Regions from separate parts of the Gilliamella sp. B3464 genome, predicted to be linked through region 1. Evidence: riboswitches for the same ligand, from Rfam matches in the RefSeq annotation. Region 1 holds a riboswitch; the other holds the start of a gene.
What was found. A riboswitch is a leader RNA that binds a small molecule or an ion and turns the genes downstream of it on or off. The one in region 1 is predicted to bind thiamine pyrophosphate.

Region 1 (15,198 bases):
TCATCTAAAGAATGAGCAATGCCAGTTTTATCGCGAAAACGGTCATGTTCGCCATCTTTTGGATAGCGAAACTCATATTTCATATGTGTACCAAGCAGATGAATAACAATGAATTTCTTTTCTGCTGGATCGGCTAACACAGATTTAAAAGGCGGAAAAACTGACTCATCATACTGCCTTGAACTTTGATTGCGATCATTATTCATAAAAAACTGCTCATCAGCCTGTTTTGAAAACATAGTTAACATGGTATTACGTTCTGTCATTGTCTGTTGATTAGTGATCCAAAACGTTTTATAACCTGCTTGTTTCATCAAGTAAATTAGTGAGGGAGTTTTCAAATATAAATCAGGATGCCGCTCATCAGCAAAGGTTAACGCTTGTTGTAGAATTTCAATGGTGTACGGTCTTGAAGATACAACATCATTAAATACGAGTAAATCTGGATTATCCTTTTTAAATTGTTCAATTTGAGGCGTCGTATCGCGTCCATAACCATAAATCCCCATGCGATTACGAGTGGTGGATTCACCAATAATTAGCACTAACGTTCTTGGCGTATCACCATTAGCATCGGTTAAATTTTCTAACTTTGGTAAGGTTTGCAAGTGATTTAAGATATCTTCCATGCTAGATAATTGCGAACGATAAGCTATGTAACTATTGAGTAATTGCCAAGGTACTGTGGTTTCCATACGTGTTAATAAATGTTTATACGCCTCTTCAAAGGTGTTTTTTTTGACAGTTAAGCTAATTACTAACGGCATTATCGCGTAAATAGCAATTAGCATAGATACTATCCACTTGGTACCATTTTTAACATAAACAGGTTTGACTTTTTTCCATAAATAAATTGCAATTAAAATATAAACAACAAGGATAACCACCAATTTCCAACTTAAATATTGTTGAATAAATTCATGTGATTCATTGAAGTTTGATTCCGCCATGACAAAAAATACACTCTGTGAAAATTCTTGTCGGTAAATGACAAAATATCCAATTGAAATCAAAGACAGGCCACCAACAATTATTCCATAAACAGCGGTGATTTTACGGGTATAATTAGGAAAAAATAAAACAGGAATTAGCCAAATCAAACTATAAATTATTGCATCGCGCAAACCAATAAAGTTGGAGTGTCCAGATAAGGCTATATAAAGTTGTAAAGCACAAGAAAAATAGCAAAAAAATAGAATGATAAAAATAAGATTTGACCAACTAAATTTTGCAGACTGGTTAAATTTTTGCATAACTTTTTTTTCAACAAGGAATAATTAAGTTTTATAAGTTATCTTTTCGAGATTAATAAAACCTTAAGGTATTTATTAAAGTTAATAATTAATAACAACCCTAGTTACTAAAATAAAAAAACTTAATATATAATTGATCAAGTTATCACTAAATTAACATTATTATTATATTAGTCAATTTTTATACCTAACAATTTTGCAACAGCACTATACTGTGGTTGCATTAATTGCGCAGGCCGTTCATTAAAAATAATCTGTCCATCTTCTACCACTAAACAACGCGAGAAATAGTTCAATGATTCATCTAGATAATGCGATACCATCATTAGCGTTAAATCATACTGATGACAAATTTGATTAACTAACGATAACATTTCTTGACGTAAAGCTTGATCAAGGGCTGAAAAAGGCTCATCCAACAATAAAATTGGACGATGTTGTATCAAACAACGAGCCAGCGCTACTCGTTGACGTTGCCCTCCTGATAATTGTTCTGGATAACGCTCTGAAAATCCAGCCAACCCGACTTGTTCAAGAATATTAGCGATTGTATTTTGCTCAGCTTGTGTAAGTTTTAATGATGGTTTAATTCCTAAAGCGATGTTTTGTTGAACTGTTAAGTGACTAAATAAATTATTGTGTTGAAATAACATCGACACAGGACGTTTGCCCGGCGCAATTTTTGTCATATTTTGATGATTAAGTTTAATTGTGCCTGAATTTGGAAAAATAAACCCAGCGATTAAACTCAATAAAGTACTTTTACCTGCACCACTTGGTCCAACAATCACGACGTGCTCTTTTGCTGCAATATTAATTTCAAAATGCATATTAAAATTATCGTAATGATAATTTACTTGATTAAGTTCGATCATAATCCATCACAACCATTAAGCTAAAAGATAACATCAATAAAATTGCAGCCGTCACAGTACCTTCTTGATAATGATAGTGTGATATTTGCTCATATAAATAATAAGGTAAGGTGGTTAAAGCTTGCCCACCAAACAAAGCAATAACACCAAAATCACCAAATGACAAAATAACAGCAAAAGCAAAACTCATTACCATCAACTTTTTTAATGCCTTAAATTCAATCAAGTAAAAATGTGTTAAACCTTGAATATTAAGCGATTGGCAAAGTTGCCAATAACGTAAACTCACTTCATACATGGGGATTGAAAGATTTTTTAGTAAAAAAGGTAACGCCATCAGTGCGTTACACAACATCACTAATATTGAAATAATAATTATATTGTTGGCATATTGAAATAATAATAAGAAAAGCCCTGAAGCTAAAACCATACTTGGAATGGCCAAAATTAATGAACCAATTAACATTAAACGATTGCTCCATTTAATTTGTTGATTAATCAATAATCGGCTATTGGTCCAAAGTAACAATAATGCAAGAAACATTGCAATAAAAGCAGAACCTACTGCAATGATAATTGAGGTAAGCAGTGCTTTTAAAAGTGCCGCTGTTAATAACGCAAATTTGAAAAAATAAATACCTTCAATCAATATTGTAACCAACGGTAATAAAATAAATAAACTCCCAATCAAAATGATGACATAACTGATCAATGATAAATAGTAAGGAATCGGAACTTGATAAGTTTGATGAACAAATCGAATATGCATTTTTTTGATTCGATTTATTCTTTGCATGATGATAAGAAAACCAATACAACAAATTAGTTGCAAAAAAGAAAGTAACACGGCTTGTATAAGATCAAAATCACGGATCGACTGATATATTGCTACCTCAATAGTGGTATATTTTGGCCCGCCGCCAAGAGCTAACACGATTGCAAAACTTGAAAAACATAACATAAAAATCAGTGCTGCCATTGGTAAGATTTGTCGACGCAATAATGGCCATTCAACTAACTTAAAAAAAGTAAAAGCAGAAAAATTTAACTGAGCAGCTAACTGTTTTTGTTCGATAGGAACACTTTTTAAGGATTGATAAAACAAACAACAAGCATAAGGAAAATTTAAAAACACATGGGCTAATAATATACCTTTCAAACCATAAATTGATAATTCAATTGGTAGATTCAAAAATTGAAAAATTAACGAAACGATACCATGCTGACCATACACTGAAAGCAAACCAGTAACCACAACTAAAGTCGGTAAAATAAAGGTAACCGGCATTATTTTGATGAGTAATCCTTGACATGGAAAGTCTACCATAGCTAATGCTTTCGCCATCAATACTGCCAATATGATGGCTAAACAAGTTGATAAACCAGCTTGCAAAACTGTTACCCAAATAATATGCAGTAAATAATGATCAAAATAGATGCTTATATTATCGGTTCGAATTGCAAATCCCCAAAGCGCAATAAGTGCCGTGCCTAATATGAGCAAAATCAAACCAACAGCACTGATACCTGGAATTAAGGATTGAAATTTCAATATTCGTTCCGATGACATTATTTACTGACAGCAACTTGCCATTCACGCACCCACGATTTCTGATTTAATTCAACTTGCTTTGCATCAAATTCAAGGGCTTTTTTCACTGTATCAATCTGTTGATAAGCTGCTGGCAAATCGGTTTTTATAATTGGATACATGACATTTTTTTCAGCAAATTGACGTTGAATCTCGGGTGTTAATAAATAATGTAAAAATTGGCGAGCTAACTCTGGTTGTTGTGTATATTTTACAATGGCAGCCACTTCAACTTGACGATAATGCCCCTCATCAAAAATGGCGGCAGCAAAACGATGATCGTTATCAGAAATTATATGTGCAACAGGGGAAGTGCTGTAACTTAATACTAAATCTGCTTCATTTTTCAAAAACATGCCGTAAGATTCGCTCCAACCTTTTGTTACTGTTACGGTATTTTTAGCTATTTTTTGCCATGCTTGCGCAGCATCATCACCATAAACTTTTTTAACCCACAGCAGCAAACCTAATCCAGGCGTGCTAGTTCTAGGATCTTGATAAATGATTTTCCAATGATCTTTATTGTCAACTAACTGTTGCATAGATCGCGGTGGATTTTTTATCTTCTGTTTATTATAAATAAAGGCAAAATAACCGAAGTCATATGGCATAAACTCATTATCCCACCAGTCAGTATAGAGATTATCGGGTTTGTCGATCTGATGTGGAATAAAAATATTCGTTAATTTTGCTTGCTCAAGTAGATTATTATCCAACCCTAAAACAACATCAGCATTGGTTTTATCACCTTCAAGCTGAATACGATTTAAAATTGAAACACCATCACCTAACGTAATTACTTCTAGCTGACAATGACATTGAGCTTCAAAACCCTGTTTGATAGCTTCTCCAGGCCCCCACTCCGACATAAACGAATTATAGCTATATATTGTTAAAGTCGGTTGCTGTGCGCCAGAAAAATGCGACCAAAACAATGATATAAATAGAACAGTTGATAACAACAATTGACGAAACATTTTGCCTCCAAATAGCAAGAAAAAGACAAAAGGTTTGAGCAGATATAATAACTCAAATCCCTCCGCTGGCATGATCCAGTTCAGGTTCGACGGGTTATGTTAACACAACTAACACTCTCAGCCCATTAGGGCACCCCGTTGAGAACAGCATTAGTGTAGTCGGTGAAGGCTTAATTGTAAATAGTTGTTACTCACTGTTGCCATTCAAACTTCTTTGCCATTTTAGAATAAATTAACTTAAACTTACCAGTGTTGATCTTATACTGCTCTCCTTTACAAAATTCCGGTTTAGGATCTTTTATTAGTCCAGCTTCATCACCATATTCATGTTCATGTTCATCATCATAATAGTCAGTCACATAATGTTTTAGGTTTATCGTTAAATCCTTATTGACCGAAAATTCAATAAAACAACTCACATCCTCATAAGAATATTGACTATCCAAAAGCACCGCATCAAGCAATTTACCTTGTTCATCATAACTAGTTAGTTGAATATTGAGTAATGGGGTATCAGATATCCCATACCAATTATAAATAATCACTTAAAGACAATTATTCCGCATAAAACCACCTACTTCGTAATAACGAATTCCTTCATGAAAGGGAATAAATTCATAGGACGTATTTTGGATCGGGAAATCAATCTCTTGCTCATTTAAAGGGCAAGTGAGTTTTGCATACTTATCCAAAAGGACATTTTCACCATGATTATTTGATTTATAGTATTTTATCAATTGTGAGGAGGTTATCGGTAGTTTGAGCTCTTGCTGATTGTTATGGTCTTGGGCAAATGCCAAAGTTGAAAAGACAAAAAGCATTGACAATCAGTTAGTTAAATAAATTTTGGCACATGTTTTCTTTTTATTTTTTTCTATTTTATAGTTAAGTTTATCTATCACCCTTAAATTAAAAAATTTTTGTTTATAAAAAAATTAGCTATTTACTTGTCCTTAACTAATCCCACAGTGACAATTTATCAATTTATCAGTATTATATTGGGCATTTTATTTTAATTGATTAGGTTCAGTGTGAATATTCAACAACTATTAACACAACGTGTTTCCCAAGCAATGATTATGGCCGGTGCTGATAAAAACTGTGACGCTTTAATCAAGCAATCCGCTAAAGTTCAATTTGGTGATTATCAAGCAAATGGTATCATGTCTACTGCTAAAAAATTGGGAATGCCACCACGCGCATTAGCTGAAAAAGTTTTACAACATCTTGATATTGATGATATTGCCGATAAAGTGGAAATCGCTGGGCCGGGTTTTATTAATATCTTCTTAAAAAATAGTTGGATTGCTGAACAAAACGAAGTCGCGCTAAGTAGTGATAAACTCAATATTACTTTACCCGCCAAACCTCAAACTATTGTGGTTGATTACTCGGCACCCAATGTTGCTAAAGAGATGCACGTCGGTCATCTACGCTCAACCATTATTGGTGATGCCAGTGTACGAGTATTAAGCTTTCTTGGTCATAATGTTATCCGTGCCAACCATGTTGGAGATTGGGGAACCCAATTTGGGATGTTAATTGCCTATCTTGAAAAAATGGAAAATGAACATGCCAACGACATGGAGCTTTCAGATTTAGAATCGTTCTATCGCGCAGCTAAAAAACATTACGATGAAGACGAAGCCTTTGCCGAAAAAGCCCGTAATTATGTAGTAAAACTTCAAGGTGGTGACAAATATTGCCGTGAAATGTGGCGAAAATTGGTTGATATCACCATGACGCAAAATATTGCCACATATAAACGCCTTAATGTCACATTATCGATTGAAGATACAATGGGCGAAAGCATCTATAACAGCATGCTACCAGGCATTGTTGCCGATCTAAAACAGAAAAAATTAGCGGTTGAAAGTGACGGTGCAATCGTTGTATTTTTAGATGAATATAAAAATAAAGAAGGCGAACCCATGGGCGTTATCATCCAAAAACGTGATGGTGGCTATCTTTATGCAACAACCGACATTGCCTGTGTTAAATATCGTTATGAAACACTTCATGCTGAACGTATTTTATATTATACCGATTCACGTCAACATCAACATTTAGAACAAGTTTGGGATATCGTGCATAAAGCGAAATATGTACCAGAATCCTTAAAACTTGAGCATCACATGTTTGGTATGATGTTAGGTAAAGATGGCAAGCCGTTTAAGACGCGTTCTGGTGACACCGTTAAATTAAACGATCTGCTTGATGAAGCGACAGAACGAGCGACTACTTTAATTCGAAATAAAAATCCAGACTTAACCGATACTGAGCTTGCCCAAGTGGTTGACGCTGTAGCAATAGGTGCGGTCAAATATGCTGATCTTTCCAAAAATCGTACCACCGATTATGTGTTTGATTGGGATAATATGTTGTCATTTGAGGGAAATACGGCCCCTTATTTACAATATGCTTATACGCGCGTGCTTTCTGTATTTAGAAAATCAAATATCAGCGAAGACAGCTTAAGCGGCACTATTAATTTAGGTACGGATAAAGAGCGAGCATTAGCGATTCGATTAATACAATTTGATGAAACTGTATCAAACGTTGCCGCAGAAGGCACACCACATGTACTTTGCGCCTATTTATACGATATCGCTACCCTATTTTCTAGTTTCTATGAAAATTGCCCTATTTTAACGGCGGAAAACGAAAACTTGAAACAAAGCCGCTTAAAATTGGCTTCGTTAACCGCTAAAACCCTTAAAATCGGTCTTGATATGTTAGGAATCAAAACTGTCGAAAAAATGTAACATTAGCATACCACCGATAAAATTCATCATCGGTGGTTTTTTCATTAAAACACATAAATTCTTTTAAAATTTTTACACGCTGATATATTAAAGAACGCTAAAAATCCAATTCATCCATATGCTCTTTAGTGTTAAACAAAGCAATACTACACTTTTCGAGATTGACAATAAATCGCATAATACTTTTGTTGGTCTCGATTTTTGGACAATAGATTATTGATATAAAATAGGTAGTTATTGATTAAAAATCCTGTAATACCAAAATTAAATTTTATATAGAAGCTTGAATTTGGGATAAAAATCTAAAAAATAATACTTTAACCTTTTCATTTATTTACATATTTTTATAAGGACGGCACTTGATATTAAAAATAGTTTAGTTAGAATTCTTTCAAATTATTTAAGCAACCAAGAGTAGTTGACCATGACAAAATATAAATCAACAGTCCTAAACAACATTGTTGATTTATTGTTAATCCTCCATCTTAGGGGGATTTTTTTTATCTATTATTTTATCTAATTTAGCTCAATTGAATCGTAGAGGCACATTATGACCGATAATAAAAAGATGTTATTAACCAGTCGAGATCAAAGTTTAAAAGCATATTTAATGAATAAAATTAAACAAAATGGCGGTTGGGTTAATTCACATATGCATGCCGATCGTGCTTTTACGATCACTGTTGACAGTTTTGATGTTTATCAAAAGCAGACTCTAATTGAAAAATGGGATACGTTAGATAAAGTCAAAGCATCGATGAGTGAAGACGATTATTACCGCCATTTCAGCATGGCGGTTGAGCGAATGATCGAACAAGGGGTCAGTGCCATGGGATCATTTGTCGATATCGATCCAATTGCAGAAGAGCGAGCAATCAAAGGCGCACTAAGAGCCCGTGAAACTTATAAAAATGACATTATCATAAAATTAGTCAATCAAACCCTTAAAGGTGTTATTGATAAAGAAGCACGTTACTGGTTTGATAAAGGTGCAGATTTAGTTGATATCATTGGTGGATTACCACGTCGTGATGAACGTGATCATGGTGAAGGAATGGGGCTAAAACATCTTGATGTATTGATGCAAACAGGAAAATCATTAGGCAAAATGGTCCATGTTCATGTTGATCAATTTAACTCCTCAGACGAGATTGAAACCGAACAACTCACCGATAAAACTTTGGAACATGGCATGCACGGACGCGTAGTAGCAATTCATAGTATTTCAATTACTGCGCATAGTTTGGAATATCGTCAAAAACTCTATAAAAAAATGAAAGAAGCGAAAATGATGGTCATCGCTTGCCCATTCGCATGGATCGATAGCCCTCGCCGTGAAGAACAAGGTCCTACTCGTAATTCTCTTACTCCTGTTGATGAACTTGCCGCTGCAGGTATTCCTGTTGCGATTGGTACCGATAATGTCAGTGATTATATGTTACCATTTTCAACAGGCAACATGTGGGAAGAGCTTAAACTACTCGTTACAGGATGCCGGTATACCGATTTAGACAATGTGGTAAATGTCGCTACCAAAAACGGACGAATGGTATTAGGAATTGAATAATAATTGAATGAAACACAATAAAATTTGACCAATAAAAAATCCCACAGTTTTTAATCTATTGTGGGATCGTTATATAGCTACTACTATCGATTAATCAAACTTAATATTTTTTATCTTTTATAGTGACATCAGCTTCATTTTCATATCTGACAAAATTAACATTATTATTTCTAACTTCTCTTTTTACCTTCTCTTTACATCTATCTGTATCACAATATACATTTAATGTACCATCAGTTTGCTTTTGAAAGGAGACTTTAGCATCGGCTTCACTTTCATTACGAACAAATACAATATCTGAACTATAATGTGTCGCATAATTTACAGCATTTTCACATTGTGTATCTGCACAGTATACCTTTGTTTTATCTCTATTTGCTATTCTCTTTTGTTCTTTTTCTTGTTGTTCACGAATTAGTTGTCGCTCAAACAAGGCTTGCTCCTTATCCCAATAATCATCTATTAATTTATCGATATCTTTATATTTTTTTATTTTTACGGAATAATAAAGCTTTTTGGCTTGTTCTAATGTTTTTCTTGCATCTTCATAATTATGATAATCAGCATACTCTTTAGCTTTTTGATAAAGATTTTCTATCACTAACATAATGTATTTATTATTATTAATATCATATAATTTTTGGACATCTCTGGAAGGTTTCAATTCAAGCGCATTATGATATAAATCGACTTTAGCCTTATATCCTTCAATATCTGTCGCTACTATTGAATTAGCCTTGATAACATAGCATTTAAATAAATTTTCATTTATGTCCAAACGACTATATGCATTTAAAAAAAACGTTAATTCATTACTATAAAATTGATTACTTAAGCGATCATGCATTTCCATTAATTTATTATAAGTGGAAATTTTGTCTTCGTAATCGTTAGCCGCGCTATCAGCTAAGTCTGCTTCATATTTAACCATCACGCGATTAACCAAATTGCGCAAATGCTCAGCATCTTCTTGCTTGAATTTAGCTATACCTTTTTGTTCAATATTGAGTGCTAATATATTAATACTTTGAAGATAGTATCCTTCATTATATGCTTCTTCATAAGTGCGTGTATGGCTACAACTCGCTAACCAAAACATTAACAAAACAACAACTAAATTCCTTATAATTTTTACTTCCATTTGTTAAACCTATCTTTAATCATTGAAAATGATTTACATTATTCTAATTAGTTACATAAAAAATTATATAGTTAAAACTAAAAAAAATATCCATTTATTTTGAATTTAAAATCCCTGCCTCAATTCATATTTGTAGGGATTTAATTGTTACTCGTTGCGATAGCGCCTGATCTATTATTTTATTAGCTAAATCCGATCTCATTTCTAATGTTTCTTTAGTTTCATTACATAACTTTGGCTGTCGGTACCGGTAATTGATTTACCATATTCATAATATTGTTTAGCAATGGTTTGTTCTAACTGCTCAATAGTGTATTTATCAACAAAGGAAGTTACTGTTTGACTAGAGAAACAATCGTTTAACATGATTCTGAGCAAGCTTTGATAGATATCAATGCAAGTCTGATAATCTGTGGTTGCGGTATTAGCTAAACTTGTTTCATAATGTGCTGTAATATTACTAACTAAAGAATGTAGTTTTTTTTAGCACTATCTTTATCAAATTTACGTTCACCTTTCTCTTCAATACCGGTGGCTAATAAACTAATACTTTCTAAATATTTTCCTTCTTTATATGCATCGTCACCAGTACGAGTATAACAGGCTGTTAAAAGAAAAATTAAAAAATTGCTATAGTTAACCGCATCATATTTCCTTTCAAAAATTTTAGTTAAATTATCAGTCCATTGCAGATGACAATCGTTTGTTTTTTTATCACTAATTAACTCAGTATTAATCAGCGTAACAAAGTTTATAAAAAATTTTTGGCGATTTATTAACTTTTTTTGCTATAGTCATGAGCAAAAATCTAAATTAAATTTAATTTTGAAAAGATGAGATAGCGTTGTTGAAAGTATCCTCCCAATAATATCGAATTCATTAGGAGGACAGATTCTATTTACGAGTCGGCTTTTTTGCTGTCGCTTGGCGCGAGGATCGAGATAAGTTATTCAGTTTGACTCGCTTAGGCCGAACATTAGACTTACCCAAAGTAGAATTTACAGTAAAACTTTTAATTTCGGCAGGTAAACCAACAATTTCGCGTAAATAATTGACTGAATCAAGGCTTAACTCCATCCATGTACCACGTGATAAACCTTTAGGTAGCGTGATGTTACCATAACGAATACGCAACAATCGACTTACTTGTACATCTATGGCTTCCCACATTCTACGAACTTCTCGATTACGGCCTTCGGTAATGACCACATTAAACCATTGATTAAGACCATCACCACCTTGCGCTTTGATCGATTTAAATGATGCAGGACCATCTTCAAGTTGTATACCTTTGCGCAGTTGACTAATTTGTTGATCGGTCACATTACCAAAAACCCGAACCGCATATTCTCGCTCAATTTCATGTCTGGGATGCATTAACCGATTGGCAAGTTCACCATCTGTAGTAAATAGTAGCAATCCCGAAGTATTAATATCAAGCCGACCGATATTCACCCATCTAGCATTTTTCAAACGAGGCAAACGTTCAAACACGGTTGCTCGACCTTGAGGATCGTTACGGGAACAAATCTCACCTTCTGGTTTATAGTAGGCAAGTACACGACAGATTTCTTTTTCTTTACTCCGAAGTTGTACTAGATGACCGTTAATACGAATTTTAGGATTAGTATTAATATCAACGCGATCACCTAATGTTGCAATTTTACCATCAACACTAATTTGACCTGCGGCGATCATTGCTTCAATTTCACGGCGAGAACCATTACCCAAGTTGGCTAAGACTTTCTGTAATTTTTCGCTGTTATCGTGTACAGACGGTGCCCGCTTTGTCGAAAATGATTTTTGCAGCTTTACCGGTTTGTCTGTTGATTTATTGCTTTTTATTTTTCTTGTATCTGCTGTGTTTTCATATTTTGAAACTGCTGTTGTGCTATGTTTCATATTGTCCTCACTGTTACCTTCTCAGGTATCATTTATCTATTCAAAACATTATCAATATTAAAATAACGTATAAAAAAACGGCTATTCAAATGGTGTAGTATCACCACTACCTTGACGAATAATATCAGGGTAGTCATGGGTCAAGTCTATAACGGTTGTTGGTTGTTCGCTAATATAGCCGCCATGTACAATCGCATCAAGTTGATGGCCAATTTTATCTTCTATCTCATCGGGATCGGATTGGGCCTGAGTATCATTGGGTAAAATTAATGTAGTTGTCATCAAAGGTTGACCTAATAATTCCAATAAAGTCAGATCTATTTTGTTATCAGGAATACGTAATCCAATCGTTTTACGTTTTTCATTCATTAATCGTCGTGGAACTTCTTTACTCGCGGACAAAATAAAAACATACCGACCTGGTGTATTATTTTTTAAGAGCCGAAAAGTGGTATTATCCACAAAAGCGTAGGATGAAAGTTCTGAAAGATCACGGCACATTAGCGTAAAATTGTGATGTTTATCTAACTGACGGATTTGACAAATACGATCTACGCCATATTTATTATCTAACAAACAACCAAGTGAATAGCCAGAATCAGTCGGAAAAGCTATTACGCCACCATCATTCAATATTTTTACCACTTGCTCTAATAATCGAGTTTGTGGATTATCAGGATGAATATAAAAAGTTTGGCTCATAATGTTGTTCAATCCAATTTTATATTTAACATATCATTTTAGTTTAAATGATCACAATCAATAATTTTCAACAATATCAATCTGACGTATCTTAATATCAATCTTCATTTATAACACCCAATTATGCCAGATTGGTGTAACACTGCTTGGTAGTGGTGCTGTTTTACCTAAATCAAGATAATTAACCAAATCATGAAAATCCGATCCTTGTGATGCCAGTAATCCAAATTCATTTGCAAGTTTAGCTAATAATTGTAGATCAGTTGGTGTTTGTCGACTTTGCGAAACTTCCATTGCATCACCGCCAAATTGTTTAAAATCACTAAGCAAAAGTTTTAACTTAGTTAACGTTAAATCATAACGACTGGGATGTGCAAGTACTGCTTGCCCTCCCGCATTATGTATCGCATTTACCGCGTGATCAATCGTGCAACATTGCGAAGGTACGTAAGCATAACCACTTTTGCCTAAATATTTTTTGAAGGCTCGATTCACATCTTTTACATACCCTTTAGCCACTAAAAAACGTGCAAAATGAGCACGTGAGACAATATCACCTTTAGCATATTCTTGAGCTTGTTCATAAGCATTTTCAATACTTACTTTTGCTAATTTATTACTAATAGCCTTTGCTCTATCTATGCGACCTTGCTCTTGCCGTAATAACAAAGCAGTTAATTGGGGATCTTCAATATCAATATTTAAGCCAACAATGTGTATTTCATTATTTTTCCAGGCTGTTGATATTTCAACGCCACGAATTAATTTTATAGGTAATTTGTCTTTTTCAATAGTGTATATAGCTTCTGGCAATCCTTTTACTGTATCATGATCGGTAATAGCCAACATTTGAAGTTGATTTTCAACGGCCCTTTTGACTAAATCTGTTGGCTTTAAAATTCCATCCGATGCAGTAGTGTGCGAATGTAAGTCAACGATCATTTTTTTCTCGATAATTATTTTTAAACGTGTAATATACCACACAATTTGTATGACCACTAAAAGGTATATTATGAAAGATCAAATTATGCTTGCTCAGCAAGATACATTAGCTATTATTGAGGAACTTTTAGATGATGGTAGCGATCCTCATGCACTTTATTTGATTGAACATCATATTTCATCACAAAATTTTGATAATTTAGAAAAGGTTGCAGTAGAAGCTTACAAATTAGGCTATGAAGCAACCGATCCCGATGAAGATGTAGATGATGCGGGTAATTTAGTTATTGGCTTTGATATTATTGCAGAAAGCCCTCTTAATGCCGAACTTATCAACGCACAAATTGCTGAAATAATCACGCTGGCCAATCAATTTAACGTCAATTACGACGGATGGGGTACTTATTATGAAGATGGTAGTGATGATGATTTTATTGAAGACGAATCTGCTGAGACCCTCCACTAATCATAAAAAATAATAAACGGCATTCTTATCCGCATATTTAACGGATAAGAATATTTATTGCTTAACGTATTATAATTCTTCGATACGACTCTTTCTTTTCTGATTTGGCGAAACACTACGCACAAAAATTTTGTCGTGATGATTCAGCGAAACTGGACCTTGATAACGCTGCCACTGCTGCCCTTTATCAATTGAATATTCAATACTTAAACCAGGGAAAACAATATTTGCTATCAATTTACCATTTTCAATTTTTGCTCCAGGGACAGGTAGACGATAATCAACTAAAGCCGTATCCAATTTAGCTAATTCTCGTTGCCCTAATAAATTGGCAAATTGGTTCCAATCATTAAAAAGTTTTTGCTGATCAACATAATGAGTTTCACCTATTTTGAATTGGCGATCTTTTTGATAATTTGTTTCCCAATCGGCTTTATGCCATGCGCGTTCGGCAACACTGAGTAATCGAGGATAGGCCATATAAGCCATTTTCTCATCTGTGCGAATATTTTCAGTCCAGATTTGTGCTGATAAACCATATGCACCTGGCCAATCCATTGTACCTTTAGCTGCAAAGGCATCACCGTTACGATCAAAAGAAGTTTCAGCATTTTGTGGCAAGTTATCTGGCGCAAAACTGAAGATTTTGCGTTCGTCATTAAACCGAGCAGCCCAATAATACCCGCTTTCTTTTGGGTTAACTTCGTAAGGCATATCTAAATAGACATAATCAGGATTAGATACAATAACTTTATAGCCCTTATTGGCAAATTCATTCACTGAATCATACCCGCCCCAATACAAGTTATCCCAGAAATTGACAATCACTTCATCGGTGGCAAAAGCGTTGGCATCAGTAGCAAATTTTACACCATCTTGCCAAACTTGCATGCGATTAATCCCATTGTCTTTAATGATTTTACTTACTTCGACGGCAAAATAACTTGGTAAATGTTCAAAATTCTCAACTACGCCAGTATTGACAAAGGTTTGGCAGGCTTGTGATTTTGCCCATGG
Region 2 (15,198 bases), on a different contig from region 1:
GAGCCATTTATTTGCACCGATTAATTGACGAGTAACGGCAACAGGTAGATCACGCTGTCCAATATGTACGCCGTCAGCGTCTATCGCTAATGCGATATCGACATGATCATTAATAAGTAGCGGTACTGGTGTGTCTTTTAAAAGGTGTTTGAGCTGCATAGCTGCATGATACCAATCTTTACCTGATAGTTCTTGTTCTGATCTTAATTGTACGGTAGTTACACCATTTTCGATGGCAATTTTGGTGGTATTAAGCATACCTTGAATACCGCCACACAATTGCGGATCGAGCACTAAATAGAGGGTTAAATCGAGTTGTTTTTTCATCTGCTTGCCCTATTTTGAACCATCAACAAAAAGTGAAAGCTGATCGATAAGCGACACAGCAAAACTGCCTAGTCCTTGCTGTTTATTGGCTCGCTCACCAGCTTTTTTCATCATATAACAAGCACTGGCTGTGGCAGCTAAACTATCAGCACCACAAGCAATAAACGCAGCAACCATCGCGGATAATGAACAACCTGTACCGGTAACAGACGTTAATGCAATATCTCCACCCGCAATGCGATAGGTGTTCTCGCCGTCAGTGATATAGTCAATATCGCCTGTCATGGCGACAATGGTTTGATAACGACGAGCCAATTGTTGAGCTGCCGTTAATGCAACCGTTGTCGAATCTTGGCTATCGGTACCTTTAGAAGAAGAATGTTCGCCATTTAGCGCTAAAATTTCAGAGGCATTACCCCGAATCGCTGTAGGTTGGTATTTTAATAATTGTTGAGCGATATCAGTGCGATAAGCTAAGGCAGGTCCAACGGCAACCGGATCAAGCACCCAGCGTGTTCGGCTTTGTTGGGCTTGTTCGGCAGCTAACAGCATACTTTCAGCAATATTGCTATGCAGTGTTCCAATATTAATTAATAAGCTATTGGCAATATCGACAAATGATTTCACTTCTTGTTTGGCAATAATCATCGCTGGCGATGCACCAATTGCCAGTAAGATATTGGCGGTAAAATTTTGCACGACCTCATTGGTGATGCAATGCACTAATGGGCGTTGCTGCTTAACAAGGTGAATAAATGGTGTGGCGTGCTCAGCCTGAAAGGTTTTTATCTCTGACATATTCTTTCCTTAACGATTAATACAACTTATAACAGGTTAGGAAGAATTTGCCAATCAGAAGGTTAACGGCTTAGACTTCCCTACGCTGGTATAATCCAGATCAGGTTCAACGGGTAAAATCTCAGTTTTTTGTATCAAACAAAAAACACCCCGAGTCAAAACAATTTGTGTATTATGAACTGAGTATCAGTTTTAAACAAGATTATTGTAATAATCTTTCAATATCGGTTATGGCTTTTCTATCAGGTAAAAAGATGATTAAGTGGTCATTATCTTCAATAGTTAAATCAGTATTAACAATAATCACATCTTCACCTCGTACTACTGCACCAATTGTTGCAGCTGAAGGTAATTTTAATCCATTGATATTTTTACCAACAAGTTTTGATGTATCACTATTGCCTTTCGCCACAACTTCAATAATTTCGGATTCCCCTTGTCTGAGTGAAACGACTTTGACGATACCCGTTTGTCTTACATGGCTTAAAAGCTCAGAGATTGTGGCATGCTGTGGTGAAATAGCAATATCAATCACACTATCATTGATCAATTCTAGGTAAGCTTGCCGTTGAATCAAAACAATCACTTTTTTAGCGCCCATTCGTTTAGCCAGCATTGATGACATAATGTTAGATTCATCATCACTGGTGACAGCGATAAAGAGATCGGTTAATTCTACCTGTTCTTGTGAGAGGAGTTCTTGGTCTGAAGATTCGCCATGTAATACGGTTGTATTGACCAACTGTTCAGCAATAAACTCAGCTCGTTGAGCATTACGTTCAATTAACTTTACTTGATAATCGTTTTCTAAGCGTTTGGCTAGAGCGACAGCAACACCGCCTCCGCCACTAATAATGATACGTTTATAGGGCTTTTCTAAGCGTTGTAATTCACTTGTTACGGCTTTTATGTTCACCGGAGGGGTAATAAAATAGACCATATCACCCGCTTCAATTAAGGTTGAACCGATTGGGCGAATAAAACGATTTTTTCGATATATCGCAACCACTCGAGCTTCTACATGCGGTAAATGCTCTTTTAGTTCAGATAATTCACTGCCCACTAATGCACCGCCATAATAAGCAGTGACTGCAACCAGACAGACACGATTATCATAAAAAGAGGCAAATTGTAAAGCGCCTGGATATTGTACTAACCGGCTGACATGATTAGTGATTAAATTTTCGGGTGCGATGATGTGGTCAATATTAATACAATCTTTGTTAAAGAAGGGATATTTTTCGTCGTTATATTCAGGTGCTCGAATACGGGCAACTTTTTGCGGTATTTTAAACATGACATGACCAATTTGACAGGCCATCATGTTAACTTCATCAGAATTGGTTACAGCAACAAGCATATCAGCGGATTCGGCACCGGCGCTTTCTAATACCTGAGGGTATGAAGATTTTCCTAAAATAACTTGTAAATCAAAGCGTTCTTGTAGTGATTGCAGTTTGTCATGATCTTCATCAACGACAGTAACATCGTTTTGTTTTTCGGTAACCAGATACTCAGCTAATGCGCTGCCGGTTTGTCCTGCACCTAGAATAATAATCTTCATAACAGACCTATCATCGTTAAATGACTTTACTACGCTTGCCATCTTGTGATAAGCGTACTTATGTCAATTAATATTGTTTAAGTTTACCCTTTATTTGCGCTATTTATTCGACTCGCTATTAAACAAAACCGATTACATCGTATACTTTTTTCAAGGTCGGCTCGGCTTTAGCGCGCGCTTTTTCAGCGCCTTCACGCATAATAGAAAATAGATAATTTTCATCGTTGCGATACTCATGATAACGGGCTTGTAATGTTGTTAACATATCGATCACTTGCGTTGCTACTTCCGTTTTCAAATGACCATACATCTTTCCTTCAAACTCTTTTTCAAGCTCTGCTACCGGTTTACCTGTAACGCCAGTTAAAATATCTAATAAATTAGAAACGCCGACTTTATTTTTTAAGTCATAGCGAACTACTGGTGGCTCGTCAGAATCGGTCATCGCACGTTTGATCTTTTTCTCCACATCTTTTGGATTTTCAAGTAGGCCGATCACGTTATTGCGGTTTTCATCAGATTTAGACATTTTTTTGGTTGGTTCTTGTAATGACATCACTCTTGCACCAACTTTAGCAATAAATGGCTCTGGTACAGTAAAAACATCACCATAAAGTGCATTAAATCGCATAGCAATATCACGTGTTAGCTCAAGGTGTTGTTTCTGATCATCGCCAACCGGTACTAAATTGGCTTGATATAGCAAAATATCAGCAGCCATAAGTACAGGATAATCAAATAGACCTGCGTTGATGTTTTCTGAATGACGTGATGATTTATCCTTAAATTGCGTCATGCGGCTAAGTTCACCAAAATAGGTATAGCAGTTTAACGCCCAGCCTAATTCTGCATGGGCAGGAACATGAGATTGTACAAATATAGTGCTCTTTTGTGGATCAATTCCGCATGCCAAATATAATGCCATTGTATCTAGCGTTGCTTTGCGTAATTTTTGTGGATCTTGTCTTACGGTTATCGCATGTTGATTGACAATACAGTAAATGCAGTCATATTCGTTTTGTAGCGCAACCCAATTTTTTAAAGCACCTAAATAGTTGCCAAGTGTTAGTTCTCCTGAAGGTTGTGCACCACTAAATACAATCGGTTTACTCATAATTTATTCCTAATTTATTTATGCTCTGTTTTTTGCTAATTATTTTTTTGCATCAGCTTTGGGATGAGGTAATAACGTTAATATATCTTTAAAATCATCAAATAAGAAATCGGGATCACTTGTTGCAATCGATATTCCATAATTATAACCATAGCTTAATGCTACAGTAGGGCAATGTGCATTTTTAGCTGCCATAATGTCATTTTGAGAATCACCCACAAATAATAATTGATCACTAAATAGACCAAAGGTCGCCATCACTTGATAAAGTCCAGCTGGATGAGGTTTTAATTTGATCACATCACCACCCCCTAAGACTAACGAAAAGTATTCTTTTATTCCTAAAGAAGTCAGTAAATCAGGCAAAAATTGTGCAGGTTTATTGGTGACTAAAGCAAGTGGATAGTGGTTGTCATGTAATGCTTTTAAGGTTTGTTTGACGTGTGGAAATAACTTAGTTTCTACATCCATAACCTTATCATAATGTCGATTAAAGAGTGCCTTGGCTTGTGAAAACATTTCATTGGAAGGTTGGACATTGATAGCTTTAAATATGCGTTCTAACATCACATCAATGCCATTACCTACAAAGTTTTTAACCTGTTCATTGGTTATCGTATTTAATTTTAAATCGGCAAGCATATGCTTGGCTGCAAGCGCAAGTCCAGGAACACTATCCACTAGTGTTCCATCCAGATCAAAGGCGATGGCTTGAATATCGTCGAGTTTAGGCATGATTCACTCCTGATAGCGCTTTACGCATTGCATCAATCACTGTTTTATAATCTGGTTGACTAAATATTGCTGAACCTGCAACAAACATATCTGCACCAGCTTTAGCAATTTCGGCAATGTTATCAACTTTTACACCACCATCAATTTCTAAACGAATATTTTGTTTAGATTGATTAATACGCTCTCTTACTTGTTGTAGTTTTTTCAATGTTGATGGAATAAATGATTGCCCACCAAAACCAGGATTTACGCCCATTACTAAAATAATATCGACTTTATCCATCACATAATCTAAGTAGTTTAAAGGTGTAGCAGGATTAAGCACAATACCCGCTGTGCAGCCATGATCTTTGATTAATTGTAAAGAACGATCTAAGTGGATAGTCGCTTCTGGATGAATAGAAATATTCGTTGCACCTGCTTTGGCAAATGAAATAATCAGCTCCTCAACAGGGGTAACCATTAAATGGACATCTATCGGTGCTGTTATACCAAAATCGCGCAGAGCCTTACAAAACATACTGCCCATGGTAAGATTGGGAACAAAGTGATTGTCCATTACATCAAAATGAACAACATCTGCTCCTGCATCAAGTACTTTTTGAGTATCCTCACCAAGCCGAGCAAAGTCAGCAGATAATATTGATGGGGCTATAATAAATTCTTTCATGATAAAACCTCTTGTGCTAAAAGCTCATCCCTGTCGTTTAAGATTTTTGATATAGTGCTAAAATCTCGTCAATTTTTTTTCGCCCTTCACCAGCACAGCTAATCGAACGACGCATTTCGGCCCGATAAAGATGACGTGCTTTTTTATATAAGCTTCTTGTATAAGAAGTATCATGATTAGATACAAGAACCGGAATATCATTTTGATAGGCGATATTTTCAGCAAGTTGCGATAACTTTTTATGTTCTTCAAAGCCAAAATTATTCGAATAATAGGCTGTAAAACCCGCCGAATCACCCGCTGAAAGGTAAGGAGGGTCACAATAAATTACGGAATTTTGTTTAGCTTTTTTCATTACTTCATAATAAGGAGCACAAATAAATTGGGCATTTTGAGCTTTTTTAGCAAAAAAATAGAGTTCTCTTTCTGGAAAATAGATAGTTTTGTAACGACCAAATGGTACATTAAAAAAACCACTATTATTATAACGGCATAAGCCGTTGTAACCATGTCGATTTAAATAAACAAATAATAGTGAACGTATATATTGATCTTTACTATGATTAAATACATCACGCAGTTGATAAAAGGCATCAGACTGGTTGTTCTGATGAGTAAATAATAATTTAAGATCATTAATAAATTGATCTGGGCTGGATTTTAACAAGTTAAATAATGCAATCAGATCATGATTGATGTCAGCTAAAATATAGCTTTTATAATGTGTATTTAAAAATACTGATCCAGCACCAACAAAAGGTTCAATTAATTGATCGCCTTCAGGGAGATATCGCCTAATTGTGTCCACAAGCTCATATTTTCCTCCTGCCCATTTTAAAAAGGCTCGTTGCTTTTTCAACGGTTACTCCTAGTTTTTCTTTGTAGTCGGATAAATGAACGATATCCTTTAGTTGTTTGCAATTTTTTCTTTGTTAATAGCGGCTCCAGATTTAACCCATGGTTTATCTTTTTGGAGTGCTGCTGGTAAAGATTTCATCGCTTTATGAGCTTCATCTCTTGATGAATAATTGCCTTTGATTAAAATGAACCACGTACCATTTTTATGTTTAGTTTCATAAATATGATAATCAGTAATATTATTTTGTTTTACAAGTTTTCTTAGACCTTCAGCCGATTTAGAAGCACTAAGCTGAATTGTATAACGATCGTTTCCTATCTTGGCATTTTTAGCGGTATTGGTTTTTTCGTCTTTTCTATTAGTTGATTTTCGATTATGACTATCTGTTTGGTGTGAAACATGGGTTCTACCGTTAATGTCATTAATTGTTGTCGTTCTATTTGTTGACGTTGTTATATCACGATTAACTGAAGGAGCAGTTGGCGTATATGTGTTCGCTAAGTCGCTACCTGTATCGCTAGGAATATCCAGTTGTTGTTGCGTATTTGTTTGATTTAACGCATTTTCAGTTGGTGTCTGGGTTGCAATACCAGCACTTTCTGTTGGCATTGCATTTGTCGCTGGACTGTTTAGTCCGTCAGTGACAGGCGTAGTATTGGCATCAGCTGAACTTACACTATTCACTTCAGGAGGCGTTACAAGCGTCGGCTCATTTTTACGTGAAGAAGATCGAAAGATAATTAAACTAAGTAATAACAGAATAATAACGATTGCCAAACCAAGAATAATTAATTTTTTTCTTGGAAAATCTTGTAAAAAACTTGGCAATGTCAACGAGGGCTTAGCGTCCTTACTAGGTTGTTCTGTTATATAACGGTCATCTCTATCTACACGCATACTTGCTCCTTAACCTATCCAAAAGGTTTAATGCTTTATGACTAACCATTATTATTTAAATAAATGGCTTAAATTTGCTCTATTTTTTCAATGATATAACCCGCAACACCTTTGGCACTTTGTTCATCTGTTTTAATAGTAATATCCGCAATTTCTTCATAAAGAGGTTCACGTTCACCTGCTAATTCTTCATAAAGTTCTCTTGGAGTATTACCACCTTGTAATAATGGACGACGTTTGTCTTTTTGCGTCCTTGCCATTTGTTTTTCAATAGTTGTTTCTAAATAAACAACAATGCCACGTGCTGATAATCGATTACGGGTCTCTTTTGATAATACTGAACCACCGCCGGTAGCTAATACTACACCTTGTTTTTCAGTTAATTCATTAATAACTTTTTCTTCTCTGGCTCTGAATCCGTCTTCACCCTCTAAATCAAAAATCCATGCAATATCAGCACCAGTACGTTTTTCAATCTCTTGATCTGAGTCGAAAAATTCCATGCCCAACTGTTGTGCAATTTGTCGGCCTATAGTGCTTTTTCCAGCCCCCATTGGGCCAATTAGAAAGATATTTCGCTTTTCTGCCATTGTAGTTTCATCATCTATTAATTTTGGTTAAAATATACAACACAATGTTAATGTTCATGACTGATTGAATCATTTACTTCATTAACTGTGTAACTTTTCTTGGATCTCCGTCTAACGACAAAAATTTAGGTCGGTAATTATCTCAATAGATAGTACCTTTTTGCAATAAGTATTTGTAATAGTTTTCTAGCTTATTCCTGCTTGGTGTAAATCATGAATATTTAACGCACCGACTAATTCACCTTCGGTATTTACAACGGGTGCAGCTGTAATATTGTGGTCATTAAATGATTTTAAAGCCTCTACTGCTTTCCAATTTTCGGGGATTTGATATCCTGGGCTGGTCATCACGTCTGTAATGCTGTCTTGCAATGTTCCATTTTTGAGTAATAAACGGCGTAAATCCCCATCAGTAAATACGCCAACAATTTTATTATTATTTTTGCAGATTGCAACTAAACCCACGCCAGTTCGGCTTAATTCTAACATAGCATCCAATACGGTTGCTGTTTGTGGTACTTTTGGAATTGAATCGCCCTGTCGCATAACATCTTTAACATGATTAAGTAATTTAGCGCCTAAACTCCCCGCAGGATGAGAGCGTGCAAAATCTTCTTCTTTAAAACCTCGAGCACGCATAACCGCTATAGCAAGCGCATCGCCCATTAATAAGGTATTGGTCGAACTCGAAGTCGGTGCAAGTCCCATAGGGCAGGCCTCTTTTTCAATTGAAATATCAAGCACAGCCTGAGCAGATTTAGCTAATGGTGAATCTAACCCACCTGTAATTGCAATAATAGGCACATTCATTGCTGTAAGGATAGGGATAATAAAATTAAATTCTTTTGCCCGACCAGAATAAGAAATTAAGATAACAACATCATTTTCGGTCACCATACCTAGATCACCATGTAGTGCTTCGGAAGGATGCATGAAAAAAGCTGGGCTACCAGTGCTGGCAAGTGAAGCCGCAATTTTTTTACCAATATGCCCAGATTTCCCAATACCTGACACAACAACTTTGCCTTTTGTTGTTAAAATCAGCTGACAAGCTTTAATAAAATCTTGTCCGAGTCGGTTCGGTAGTTTTTGAGCTTCGTAAAGTTCTAATTCAAGTAGCTCACGACCATATTGTAATAATTTGTCCATTTTCAACAAGCCTAACGCATTTAATATGAATAAAATGAAGTTATAATCGGTAATAACAACGTAAGATGATTATAAAAAGTCAGATTACTGATATTTTATCAATTAACGATTGAATATTCAAAAAAGAAAGGTATGACATTAAAGCATTTGTGGTATTTCAAGCCTTTAAACATCAATACATAATAATTTATAACCCAAAAGCCACTTTTATGCCCAATGTGATTAAAATTACCCCCAATAATTTATCGATAATTAATTGCATTTTAAAATAGTGTCGTTGAACTGCTTGTGTTTGAAAGATGAAAACCACAAAGGGCCACCATAATACGGCTTCTATCCAAATGATGAATGCAACTAGCAATTTGTCGGTGGTTGACGAGTTAGCATTTAATACTTGGGTAAAAATAGCTAGAAAAAATAACGTTGCTTTAGGATTAAGCAAGTTACACAACAACCCTTGTATAAACGCGGATTTAGCGGACATTTGTTTGTCAATTAATTGTTGACTGACATAAGTAGTATTGGTCTTTTTTGCAAGTAATGCTTTAATGCCAAGCCATAATAAGTAAGCGGCGCCCGCATAGCGTAATACATTATACAGTAATGGCGTAGCAGCAATCAGTACTGCCACACCGGCTACACAATAACTCATATGGATTAATATTGCAGTGATGACTCCCAAACACGTCAACAGGGCTATTTTTCGGCTATAAGTTAAGCTGTTTTTCAAAATCAAAAAAAAGTCAGGGCCAGGCGAAATCATGCCAAGACAACTGATGGTTGACACTAAAAGTACGGTATCAAGAGTCATAATTATGCCTAATTCAACAGTTGAGCAGCTTGATTTAAACTAGCAATGCCCGATTTATTTTGTTCAATATACTGTTTTTTATCTAAATTTGGTTGAGTTAAATAATCGGTTAAAAATTTAACATTGCTGTTAATTTGAGCGCCATTTAAAATGAGCCTTGGTAAATCAATCTGATAAATGGTTTGATCAGGTGTTTTTTGTAAATCAACTGTTTGTGCGTTTGTGAGCAAATAAAGCTTACGTTCTTTTTCTGAAAGATGTTTTATCGTTGGGGTTGCAGAGCCCATCATTAAATGATCGGGAAAGATATAAAACACGGTGTTTTCAAGTAGTCCTTGATCTTTTAACTGCTTAATAAACTGACCAACATTATAGTCTAACGAAGCAGCAACAAATGACATATTATCGTCTTTCGGTGCAATCACCGATCGCATTCGTTCGTCATAAAAACCATTTGGCGCATGCGTTGAAATGGTTGAAATAAATAGCGCGAAGGGTTTACCTGAGCTATGCAAACTCGTTACCTGTTTGTGGGCTATATCTAATATATCTTTATCATATAAACCAAAAGGCGCATTAGGATATTGGCCAGCATAGTTTTTCTCAGAAACGACTTGCATGCCTAACAGCTCGGCTATGTGTCCAATACCCGCAAATTCAGGGCCAGCCATAACATAGCGCGTTTCATAGCCTGCTTGTTTGAGTACGTCACCCAAGCTGACTAATTGTGTTTTATTTGCGCTGGCCAGCGGTGATGTCGAATATTCACCAATTAAAAATGGCATGCCAGTCATATAAGTATACATTGAAGCTGTTGTCCAACTGCTACCAGGGCTCATTGGCATATTCGCAAAGAAGGTATAGTCTTGCCGTAGTTGGCGTAAATGTGGCGTAATATCAGTAAAATCAAAAAAACCTTGTTCAAACGATTCTAAAGATAGAACAATAATATTTTTACCTTTTTCACTAGTGATTTGTTGCTTATTTGGATAATTGTCCATGTTTAATGCGTGTAGTGCCTGCTCAAATGATCGTTTAGGTGCACAGGTCACTTGATAGATCTCGTATATTCGGCTAAATGGACCGTTTTGATAACTTAATGAGATAATTGCTATTACGCCAATTAATATTCGAATCGATAATCGACATTTATGTTGGCACAAATTAGCTAACTTTGTCAGCAAATATATCAATATAAAAAAAACCGCAATCACAAGTACGGCTTGTAATTTAAAGATAAACAGCCCTTCAATAATATCATTAACATTTAAATTAACGTAAAACTGATAATCGATAAATCCACCACTAAAATAGATCGAGGTCAGTTCCATCACAATAAAAACGGTCATTAATACTATGATCAATAGTTGCCATTTTTTTTGTTTAAATAATGAAGCGAAAAGAATAGTTAGTAGCAAAAAAGGTAAAATAACAAGGGTAGATAAAGGCATAAAAACGTGTTACTCAGCAATTAACTTTGCCACAGTATATACGTATTCTTGAAAAAATAAAAAAGTAACCAAGGGTGGTATAACGAACATTATATTCCATTATTGTTGGCCACTCAGCATTGGCGGTTAAAGTTATTAAAAAAATTAATAATCTCTTTTTATTTTTTTGATATTAAATTAATAGGTTAATAAAAAAAACAACGATAATATGAAGAATTTCACTGTTTTGTTGCTATTGTTTTTTTTACTTACTTCTGTTATCAAAGATTCTGACTATTATGCGTGACCTATAAATTTGAGAAATATGTGGATGAAGATAACATTGTCTATTAGAGGTTAGATGTATCGAAAACTAAAATAACTTAACTTGTTTTTGAATAAATAAAAAAAGATTATATAAACACAGTTATCATTCTGTTATTTTCTGAAAATAAAATAAAGCTTATGAAGTGATTGCTACTGGTAAAGCATCTTTCCGATCTATACAGTTTAATTTAAGCAATAAGATCGATAACGATACGGTATGTATTCACTTTTTAAATAAACAACAAACCTACAAATTACTATCAGCCATCATTAAAGTAGACTTTACAATTATTAACTATTTTATCATTGATGAGTTTGATTGTTTTTTTTATACTCGGTCAGTCAATATTATGACTGGCATACAGTATTTGTTCAAAATTTAGTATAAAAGAACAATGGATTATTTAAAAAGGATTAAAAATATGTTAAAATACAGTTGTTTACGGGGCCAGCCAGCCAGCCAGCCAGCCAGCCAGCCAGCCAGCCAGCCAGCCAGCCAGCCAGCCAGCCAGCCAGCCACATATAGAATAATTCACTTTTTTAGCGCGTTTGTTAGCGTTATTATTCCAGCCAGAAATTCCTTTTTATTATTTTATTTTTTCATTAATCAATTTGTTGGTCGGTTAAAATTAGCCGTTTTATCCAAATTAGACTTATTATTAAAATTATTTATAAAACGACGTTTATTGTTAGTGTTTTTGTTATGTTCGGTGCTGTTTAGTATGCCCGTTTATGGATTAAGTTCACAAACAGCCAAGGCCATTAATGGTAGTAGTCCGTATTTAAGTTTTGACAATGGTAAGAGTGCTTCATCAACAATACTACCGTTGTTATCTATTACGCTACCGAATAAAGTAGTCATTTCGGCATTGGAAGACAATTCAAGTGCGACAGATCCTATTATGATAGATAAGGTGTCATCGACATTTAGTGATATTGTGACAAATATGCCGTTTGCAAATTATCCATCAACGACCTTAGCCAATGTGGTCGTGACAAATAATTATTGGCACGATCCGGATGGTGATAAATTATTTACGATAACGGGTAATATGCAAATAAAGTGGGAAAATGCGGCAGGAGAAGATGTCACCAATTATGTCAAGTCAAATCCAAATAGTGAGTTAGACACGTGTAAATCGCCTTATAAATTAACACTCAGTGCAGATGCAGGTTCGTTAGCAACAAATTATGGGATCCCTTCAATAGGAAGCTTTACGGGGGGCAGTCATAGTTATTATCTTTACCCTAGTACGCCTAAAGTATGTTATGTTAAACCAAGCCTTGCATATGGTCGTCATTTCAATGATGAGGGTCTAGGTGGAGAGATTGCTGGTCCACCTAATATTTGGAATCCAGACCATGGTTTTCTTGTTCAATCTATCACGCCCGAGTCATATGGCATTAACTTTCCGACTACGGGTGCTGACAATTTATATTTTGATCTTGATATAAGCGGGACAGGAGCATTAAATTGGCCTGTAGTAACACATGGGGGGATCACAGCCACAATGATTCCAAATAGTAGTGGTACCAGTGTGCGAGTGACACTGACTGGACCTGTTGCAAGTGAGGCTCAAAAGCAAGCACTTACCCCTGGTATTATTCCAAAACCGAACTTACCTGCAACATTTGAGTTAGTGGGTAAAGATAATCAAGGTAAAGAAGTAATAAAATATGGGTTTGTGTTAAAGCAGTGGTTTGTTAATAGGGGACAAAATAAAGTTAGGTACGATAACGCAGAAACTTGGTGTGATAGCATAGGTTATCAGCTTCCAACAGTAAAAGATCTTACTAACGGCTATTGTCCATTTCCAGATGATCCAACTTGTCAATCAGCTGTACCAACATCGGATTCCTCACCTTATCAGCGTTACATTGGGGCAAGTTTTTTAGCTGAGTGGGGCAAAATGGGAAATTATCCAAATGCAGATTTTAATAATAGCGAAACATGTCTATATTGGACAAGAGATCGTGGACAAAGTGATAGTTATTATCGTGTTTTCTTCGACGATGGAGTTATCTACGCTTTTGGTGGACATCTTTCTGTCTATTCAGTATGTGTAGCTCCTTAGCAATCATTTATGTCGAGCATGTGTTTTAGATTTTTAAAAATTTGGGTTTAAAAAAGCAATAAAATTTAGGATGATAATACTGTTTTTTTATAATGTCTGTTTAATGAACAATAGTGTTTTCATTGAAATAAGGCTTATGTTATGGCATACACATGTGCGTATGATTTAGTGAATAAATATATCAAGTAGCTTTTCGGATCGATGAATTTTTTACTAGCAGAATACAAAATGAGCATTACTGATTTGATTAAAATTCATAATCACTATTGATTAGATAAAGGTGAAATGTAGTATGGATATAATTGATAAATTAGAGAAAAGTAATAGTCGCACTAGTATTTATTTTTTCAAGCAAGGAATATTTGCGCAGTTGTATGGCATGTCGCTTTATTTGGCTAGAATAGAGTTAAATCTTTTGGTGAAAGTATGCGGTGTTCGTCATAAAAAAAGTGGTGGCGATCTTATTCTTAGAGGGGGATTACCGGTTTCAACCTTAGAAAAACATTTTGGTCGTAGATTAATTCATCATGATTATGGTTATGAAATAAAGTTAACACATGAGATAGAGGATTTAGCAGATTATAACAGTTGGTATCTCAAGCAAAAAAATTATCTACTAAAGAAAGAAGCAATCGAGCGAAATAATAAAACAGAGCTAGTAGAGGCTGAAAAAAACTTAGAAGTATCGGCTTTGAGCAGAGAGTTAGCAGCCAGCAGGCAGCTAACACTCAGCGAGCAAGAGTATTATTTTTTAATGAATTGGCGACAGGATAAATATCCATCATCAATAGAATCGGGTTTTATCCGAGGTTTGAAGGAAAAAATTTTATCACAGGGGCGAAGCCGTCTGAGATAAAATTTTTAGTATAAAAAACATGCATTTTTATTTTTTAAAATAATGTAAAATCTCAACACACTTTTTTTGAGAGAAAGTTATTCACACAATAATGAAATAGCCGATATCAAATCGGCTAAGCATGAAAACAATCCGCTAGTTAATTAACGATTTCACTCAACCAATCACTATTTATTCACATTTTTACTTATTATTTTATCAACGAGTTAATACCTAAGCGAAACTGACCTATCAATTCCTTTAGTAAGTGAATAATTAAAACTGTAGACCAAAATAGCAAATCTCTTTTTCAGCATTTTTCATATAAATATTACTTATAATGATTAAAAAAAGATTGAAATTGCTGGTTAATTAAGTAACGATAATCGAACAGGATTTTTTTTGAACATATTAATACAACAATTAGCCGCAAGGTCAATGTGATTGACAACAAGGAGCCAACATGTTTAGTAAAGAAATGACAATTGCCGATTATGATAAGGATTTGTGGGATGCGATTAAAGGTGAAGAACAACGACAAGAAGATCATCTCGAACTTATCGCATCAGAAAATTACACCAGCCCACGTGTGATGCAGGCTCAAGGCTCTCAACTGACCAATAAATATGCGGAAGGTTATCCCGGTAAACGATATTATGGCGGTTGTGAATATGTTGATATTGTTGAGCAATTAGCCATAGATCGTGCTAAAGCATTATTTGGTGCCGATTATGCCAATGTACAGCCCCATTCTGGGTCACAAGCTAACTTTGCTGTTTATACCGCACTTTTACAGCCCGGCGATACTGTTTTAGGCATGAATTTATCTGAAGGCGGTCACTTGACGCACGGCGCACCTGTTAGTTTTTCAGGTAAACTTTATAATATTGTTGCCTACGGTGTTGATGCTACCGGTCATATCGATTATGAGCAACTAGCTAAAATCGCTAAAGAGTCGCAACCTAAAATGATTATTGGTGGTTTTTCAGCTTATTCAGGTATTGTTGATTGGAAACG

Region 2: it holds a riboswitch for thiamine pyrophosphate, as region 1 does, so the genes downstream of both, thiM (hydroxyethylthiazole kinase) here and thiB (thiamine ABC transporter substrate binding subunit) in region 1, are expected to answer to the same signal.

Annotation. Positions count from the first base shown of each region.
Region 1 covers NZ_JAFNOQ010000004.1:10,754-25,951, reverse strand. Annotated here, with positions in the region: gene cptA (phosphoethanolamine transferase CptA) at 1-1,253, opposite strand, end outside; gene thiQ (thiamine ABC transporter ATP-binding protein ThiQ) at 1,424-2,128, opposite strand; gene thiP (thiamine/thiamine pyrophosphate ABC transporter permease) at 2,115-3,680, opposite strand; gene thiB (thiamine ABC transporter substrate binding subunit) at 3,698-4,696, opposite strand; TPP riboswitch at 4,736-4,844, opposite strand; gene J3U57_RS05455 (hypothetical protein) at 4,888-5,241, opposite strand; gene J3U57_RS05450 (hypothetical protein) at 5,242-5,517, opposite strand; gene argS (arginine--tRNA ligase) at 5,728-7,461, shown strand; gene J3U57_RS05440 (amidohydrolase family protein) at 8,012-9,028, shown strand; gene J3U57_RS05435 (hypothetical protein) at 9,129-10,169, opposite strand; gene J3U57_RS05430 (hypothetical protein) at 10,374-10,535, opposite strand; gene rluB (23S rRNA pseudouridine(2605) synthase RluB) at 11,064-12,071, opposite strand; gene J3U57_RS05420 (L-threonylcarbamoyladenylate synthase) at 12,153-12,773, opposite strand; gene rnm (RNase RNM) at 12,882-13,715, opposite strand; gene rraB (ribonuclease E inhibitor RraB) at 13,786-14,181, shown strand; gene J3U57_RS05405 (beta-N-acetylhexosaminidase) at 14,251-15,198, opposite strand, start outside.
Region 2 covers NZ_JAFNOQ010000001.1:273,590-288,787, reverse strand. Annotated here, with positions in the region: gene thiE (thiamine phosphate synthase) at 1-327, opposite strand, end outside; gene thiM (hydroxyethylthiazole kinase) at 337-1,125, opposite strand; TPP riboswitch at 1,186-1,288, opposite strand; gene trkA (Trk system potassium transporter TrkA) at 1,328-2,731, opposite strand; gene trpS (tryptophan--tRNA ligase) at 2,808-3,803, opposite strand; gene J3U57_RS01230 (phosphoglycolate phosphatase) at 3,843-4,538, opposite strand; gene rpe (ribulose-phosphate 3-epimerase) at 4,531-5,208, opposite strand; gene J3U57_RS01220 (Dam family site-specific DNA-(adenine-N6)-methyltransferase) at 5,246-6,067, opposite strand; gene J3U57_RS01215 (SPOR domain-containing protein) at 6,116-6,964, opposite strand; gene aroK (shikimate kinase AroK) at 7,033-7,554, opposite strand; gene gutQ (arabinose-5-phosphate isomerase GutQ) at 7,741-8,703, opposite strand; gene J3U57_RS01200 (LysE family transporter) at 8,891-9,514, opposite strand; gene J3U57_RS01195 (LTA synthase family protein) at 9,523-10,965, opposite strand; gene J3U57_RS01190 (PT domain-containing protein) at 11,694-13,346, shown strand; gene J3U57_RS01185 (hypothetical protein) at 13,639-14,202, shown strand; gene glyA (serine hydroxymethyltransferase) at 14,645-15,198, shown strand, end outside.